DNA from 3 places in the Paucilactobacillus salsurae genome. Region 1 is predicted to be linked to each of the others. Evidence: riboswitches for the same ligand, from Rfam matches in the RefSeq annotation. Region 1 holds a riboswitch; each other region holds the start of a gene.
What was found. A riboswitch is a leader RNA that binds a small molecule or an ion and turns the genes downstream of it on or off. The one in region 1 is predicted to bind thiamine pyrophosphate.
Positions count from the first base shown of each region.

Region 2: linked by a shared signal. The riboswitch ahead of ACYVQZ_RS08485 (ECF transporter S component) and the one ahead of tenA (thiaminase II) in region 1 are both predicted to bind thiamine pyrophosphate.
Region 3: linked by a shared signal. The riboswitch ahead of ACYVQZ_RS02690 (ECF transporter S component) and the one ahead of tenA (thiaminase II) in region 1 are both predicted to bind thiamine pyrophosphate.

Region 1 covers NZ_BAAHWX010000003.1:223,321-225,529, reverse strand. Annotated here, with positions in the region: gene ACYVQZ_RS04675 (class II fumarate hydratase) at 1-572, opposite strand, end outside; gene greA (transcription elongation factor GreA) at 703-1,167, shown strand; TPP riboswitch at 1,209-1,301, shown strand; gene tenA (thiaminase II) at 1,357-2,016, shown strand; gene ACYVQZ_RS04660 (ECF transporter S component) at 2,126-2,209, shown strand, end outside.
Region 2 covers NZ_BAAHWX010000012.1:2,290-4,498, forward strand. Annotated here, with positions in the region: gene ACYVQZ_RS08480 (choice-of-anchor L domain-containing protein) at 1-569, shown strand, start outside; TPP riboswitch at 695-782, shown strand; gene ACYVQZ_RS08485 (ECF transporter S component) at 897-1,457, shown strand; gene ACYVQZ_RS08490 (ABC transporter substrate-binding protein) at 1,470-2,209, shown strand, end outside.
Region 3 covers NZ_BAAHWX010000002.1:144,715-146,923, reverse strand. Annotated here, with positions in the region: gene ACYVQZ_RS02695 (nucleoside hydrolase) at 105-1,064, shown strand; TPP riboswitch at 1,153-1,241, shown strand; gene ACYVQZ_RS02690 (ECF transporter S component) at 1,340-1,906, shown strand; gene ACYVQZ_RS02685 (ABC transporter ATP-binding protein) at 1,923-2,209, shown strand, end outside.

The DNA of each region.
Region 1 (2,209 bases):
ATTGGTGTCGCATCTTGCAAATGCGTACGGCCAATTTTAACTGTGTGCCAGTAGGCTTTTCTTTTTTCTTCCAACTGATCAATTAAATGTTGCACAGCGGCTGTCATTTTTTGAACTGTTAACGCAGCAGTGATATTCATCGCGGTTGGAAAAATATCATTTGAACTCTGACCATGATTTACGTCATCGTTAGGCAAAATTTCAAGATTTGGATTTATTCGAGCTGCAACATGAGCGACAACTTCATTCACATTCATGTTAGTCTGCGTACCGGAGCCAGTTTGATAAACTACGAGTGGAAAATCTTTTCTGAGTTGGTCGTCATCTAACTTGAGCAGTTGGTCAATTGCTGCAATGATGAGTGTTGCTTTATCCTCTGCAATTCCGTGAGCATCCTGATTAGCTTTGGCTGCAGCTTTTTTCAACTGTAGCAACACACGAATAATGGCTAATGGCATCTTTTCACCGGTGGTAAAATTATGCCGGCTTCGTTCAGTCTGCGCACCCCATTGTGCATCTGCTGGAATTTTAACGTCACCCAATGTATCTGATTCAATCCGATAATCTTGCATGCTCTTCCTCCAAATTAATTTTGTTTAAGCTTGGTAATATTTTACAACATCACTATCCAAATAAAACATTTATTTCATTTCTATTATAAAACAGACAATCTGCTCTATAATCAAAGTGGAGGAATTTTATATGGAACCCTACTTCAACAAAATGACCCAAACCGGCTATGACGAAATTGAAACAGAAATCGAACAATTAAAACAAGATCGGCCGGCTAAAATTCAAGCATTACAAGCTGCCAGAGCACTTGGTGATCTGTCTGAAAATGCAGAGTATAGTTCTGCTAAACGTGATTTGCGCCGATTGGAAGGTCGACTTCGTTTTTTAAATAAGCAATTACAATATGCCCAGGTGGTCGCACCAACAACAGGTAATACAGTCGAAATTGGTTCCGTGGTCACACTGGAATTTCTTGATGACCACGATCAAGTAACCTACACGGTTGTAGGTAAGCAAGAAGCCAATATTCAAAAGCAAAAAATTTCGTTTGACTCTCCTTTAGGCAGCGTTATTGTGCATCAAAAATCAGGTACCATTGTGACTGTCACTGCACCAAATGGCAGTTATCAAGTTAAAATTCTAGCGATCAATTGACAAAAACCTATTTTTTTCATATCGTAAAGATAATTAAACATCTCGCAAGTCTGGGGTGCTCATATTCGAGCTGAGAAATACCCATTGAACCTGATACAGCTAATACTGTCGAAGGAAGACATCAAAGCACCTCACTTGCCTAGACTAGTGAGGTGTTTTATTATCAAAATTTTGTCGAGGAGTAATCATATGTTTGTAGATCAATTACACGAAGATGCCAAACCAATTTGGCAAAAAAGTTTTGACCATCCTTTTATTCAAGAACTTGTTGCCGGAACACTACCAAAGGAAATTTACCGTTTCTATTTGAAACAAGATCGTTACTATCTTGAACAATTTGGTAAATTTCATTTAGAAATTGCTCATCATATTGATGATCCCAAGGCAATCAAAGTTTTAAAAGAAGGTGCATTGGGTCTTGAGGATGGCGAAATTGATATTCGCGAATCGATGTTTAACCAACTGCACATCACTGACGATGAAATTCAAAATACTCCAATCGCACCTACTGCATATAATTATGTGACCCACATGCATTATGAACTAATGTCTGGTTCGGTTGGTCGAGCAATTGCAGCCTTGCTACCATGCTATTGGTTGTATAATGAAATTGGCAAAAAATTAGCTGGACAACATTCACCTGTGAAAATTTACCAACAATTTTTAGACAGTTATGCAAGCGATGGGTTCACCGATGGTACCACGAATATGATTAATCTATTGAAAAAGTACAGTCAAAATGCGCCACAAGCTGAACTTGATTTAATGAAACGCGCTTTTTTGAAAAGTAGTACTTACGAATTAGCTTTTTGGCAAATGGCCTATACCTTGGAACATTGGCCATTTTAACCAAAAAAACAATAAAAGATCACTAAATTAACTATTATTTTCACAAGCTCTGTTGTACACTGAAAACAGTTGTTGCATTGCAGTTTATTTGAATTAGGGAGATGCTATTATGCAATCAAATCAATCAGTTAAACGAATTATTATTCCAGCCATGTTAGTGGCAGTTACCGTGGTTATTGCCCGCTTCTTTATC
Region 2 (2,209 bases), on a different contig from region 1:
ACGGCGCAACTGGAAGTACCTATACTGCCAATGAAAAAACAATTTCAGGTTATGTTTTTGACCACTGGGAAGGTAATCAAACTGGAACAATTGGTGAGGATCCAATTGAAATATTTGCCGTTTATAAAACTGCACCAATTACTAATGGTTCCGTTCAAGTTCAATATGTTGATACAGACGGCAATGCACTAGCAAACCCTATTGAACTGACAGGAACAACCGGTACTGGCTTTACAGCAGACGTTAAAGACTTCGATGGTTACACATTCGATCATGCTACACCAGCAACGAATGGTGAATTTGATGGTGGGCAACAAACTGTGACATTGGTTTATAGTAAAGATGTTGTCACACCAACAAATGACGTTGTGACACCGACACAATCAACACCCGAACCAATTTTAACTGCGACCACGGTTGTGAAGACACCAGTTGCGACACCAACAAAAAAAGCCGCTGCTAAATTACCACAAACTGATGAAAACAGATTTGCCGCAATTTTCCTTTCATTTTTAGGAGTCTCGGGCCTATTGGTGGGATTAGGAGTTAATCGAAAAGAAACTAATTAGATCGAATTTAAGAATGAAAAAGTTCAAGTAAACGCTTGAACTTTTTTTCTGGAAAAATTTGGATGAATTTAAGCAACAAAAATTTGTTATTTTTCCGATGCATGGTAAACTAATCCTAATTGAATAATCGTTAATTGGGGTGCCGAAGGCTGAGATTATACTCATTGACCTGATCTAGTTAGTACTAGCGGAGGGAATTACTTGAAATGTAGGGCAACTATATTTTACTTTGTGTAGCGCAATTAGACTTTTTGTTTAATTGCTTTTTTTATTCAGTTAGTTTGGTAAGCCATGATGATTTTCAAAAAATTTGTAGGGGGTTCTATTTTGATTAAGAAAATGAAAGTGCAGCATATCATTTTGTTAGCTTTAATTGCAATTTTTTTTGGTGTCATCTATTGGGTGATTGGACCATTATATAACGTTCTCACCGCATTGCTGGCCCCATTTGGTTGGGGACCAGCGGCAAACGATATTTTGGAGGGCGTCTGGGTCATGGCAGGACCATTAGTGGGTTATCTATTCCGCATTCCAGGTGCTGCCATTTTAGGAGAAACACTCAGTTCAGTGGTAGAAATGTTTATCGGTAGCCAATTTGGTGCTGCAGGAATTATAGCCGGTTTACTACAAGGATTTGGGGCCGAACTAGGTTACACGTTAACCGGATACAAAGTCTACAACTGGATTAGTTTATCATTGAGTGTGGTATTCGTGACAATTGTGACTTTTGGTCGGGAACTCTTTTTCTTTGGTTACAACAAGTACGCGCCATCAATGTTAATTGTATTATTCATTATTCGCTTAATTTCAACTTTCATTTTTAGCGGCGTCATCAACAAAATGATTATTAATTTACTAAAACGCGCAAAAGTTTTGAACATTCAATAGGGGGGTATTGGCATGCAAACAATTCGATTAGCATTAGAATGGATTCCAAACACTGTTCATACAGGATTTTATGAAGCAATTGATCGGGGTTATTATGCCCAAGCAGGGTTAAATGTTGAAATTTTTATGCCAGATGACCACGGTGATGGTCGTCAGTGGTTATTAAATGGCAAGGCAGATTTTGCGATTACTGAACAGATGTCGATGTCAGATTTTTTTGTGAAAGATCAACAAACCCCATTAGTGGCACTTGCTGCACTGATGGATCATAATCGTTCAGGATTATTAACTAACAGTGATATTAAGTCACCGAAAGACTTGACGCATCGAACATATGCGACATTTGGTTACCCAACTGAGCAGCACATTATTGGCGATACGATTAACGCTGATGGGGGCGATTTTAGCCAAACTAAAATGATTTCAAATGACATGATTTTCGACCCAGTAACCGATCTACAGCAAAGAAAATATGATGGTATTTTTGTCTACCATCATTGGGAAGGACTCATGGCTAAACTGGCAAATAATAATGAACACTACAATTTCTTTTATGTGAAAGACTTTGTGCCGGCGTTTGATTATTACACACCCGTAATTGCAGCCAATCAAAATTTTGTTGATGACAATCAAACAGTTGTCCGACAATTTTTGCAAGCTACAGCTCATGGTTACGCGGCAGCTAAAAATGATCCTGAAGATGCTGCCAAAGTTTTAATGAGATATGTCCCTGATCGAATGTTGCAACGAGA
Region 3 (2,209 bases), on a different contig from region 1:
ATTCTTTTTTCACTAAATTAATTGTTAGGGTTTGTCTTTTACGATTGAGTCCGCTATCATTAGAAGTGTGATAAGGCTTTCAAACAATTATTGGAGGTAATTTAATGGCTACAAAGAAAATGATTCTCGATTTGGATACTGGTGTTGATGATGCGTTAGCAATTGCTTATGCACTAACAGCTCCCGACGTTGATTTAATTGGTATTGCTAGCTCATATGGTAACTGCCTAGTTGAACAATCGGCTGAAAACAGTCTTAAATTGTTAGAACTACTTGGTGCGACAGATGTTCCTGTCTTCATCGGCCACAGTCATTCAAGTACAACTGATCATTTTGATGTTATGCAAGTAAGTAAAGACATCCATGGAAATAACGGAATTGGTGAAGTTGAGCTACCAAAAGCAAAACGGCCAGTTGAATCACAAAATGCCGTTGATTTCATCATCGAAGCAGCTCACAAGTATGCTGAAAATCTCATCATTGTACCAACTGGTCCAATGACAAACCTCGATGATGCGTTGACAAAAGACCCAGAAATTGCTGATTTAATCGGTAATGTAACCTTTATGGGTGGGGCATTAACTGTTGAAGGAAATGTCACTCCTTATACCGAAGCAAATATCAACCAAGATCCACAAGCTGCTGATCGGGTAATGCGCAGTAATTTGAAGATTACAATGGTTGGTTTGGATGTTACACTCCGTACTTTGTTAACTAAGGCTGAAACTTCAGTATGGCGTAACTTAGCTACTGATGCTGGTAAAAACTATGCAGATATTACTGATTTTTACATTGATGCCTACTATAACCTCGATATTGATAAAACAGGTTGTGCGCTTCATGATCCATTAGCAGTTGGTGTTGCACTTGATCCATCATTTGTTCAAACAATTGATATGAACATGAAGGTCACATCCGACGAAAATGATTACGGACGCACAATTGGTGATAACGCACGATTGAACGATCCAACTACCAACGTTAAAGTTGCTGTCAACGTTGATAAAGATCGTTATCTCATGGTCTTCATGAATTACTTAACCAATCTTTTCAAAAACCATTAATACGACAAGATTCGAGCCTTGATGCTCGAATCTTTTTTATTGAGCATGTTGCTTTTTTGAGCAAAATAATTTATATTAACAGTGAATCATATTACATCTGGGGTGCCGTTTGGCTGAGATACACCCATTGAACCTGATCTGGTTAGTACCAGCGAAGGGAGATCGTAAGGGATTATTATGTTGAAATAATAATTGAAAGCGTCTCTTCGCCATGAAGAGATGCTTTTTTACTTCAGAAAGTAATGTGATAATTCAACTATTTGGAGGAATGTCACATGGCAAAACGAAACAAATGGCAAGTTAGAGACATTATCTTACTTGCTTTAATCGGTATCGCTTTTGGAGCAATTTTTATGGGTACAAATTTTATTTATGATGCCCTAACTGTGTTCCTGACACCGTTAGGCTACGCACCAATGGCAAATGACATTATGATGGGCCTGTGGATTATGGCTGGTCCATTAGCTGCTTTTTTGTTACGGATTCCGGGTGCTGGGTTCTTAGGCGAATTCCTAGCGGCTGTCGGTGAAATGTTTTTTGGCGGTCAATGGGGTGCTTCAACCTTAATTTCTGGTGCGGTTCAAGGAATTGCCGCAGAACTCGGTTTTACGTTTACCGGATATAAAGTTTATAATTGGTTTTCAATCAGTCTTTCAACTCTGTTTTTGACAATCATCACATTTGCCTGGGATATGGCACGTAATGGTTATGCTAAATTTAGTTTTTCATTATTAATCACGTTATTTATCGTTCGTTTAATTTCCATTTTTATTTTTGGTGGTGTTCTCGTCAAGTTAATCACCAATCTATTACAAAGAAGTCGCGTTTTAAGTCGACAATAAGGAGCAGTTAGTTACTATGGCCACCATTAAAATCGAACACTTAACATTTCAATATCAGTCACCAAAATCGATTTTAAATGATGTCTCGATTGAATTCCCGCAAGCTAAATTTTCATTGCTTGTTGGTCCTTCTGGCAGTGGTAAATCAACGCTTCTAAAAATCTTAACCGGCCTATTACCTGAATTTGGTGGTACCATTCAAAACGGTACCATGAGTATTTTTGGTCAACCATTGGCTGATGCGCTTAAGACCCATCAACTTGCCTTGATGTTTCAAAATCCAAATCAGCAATTTACGATGGA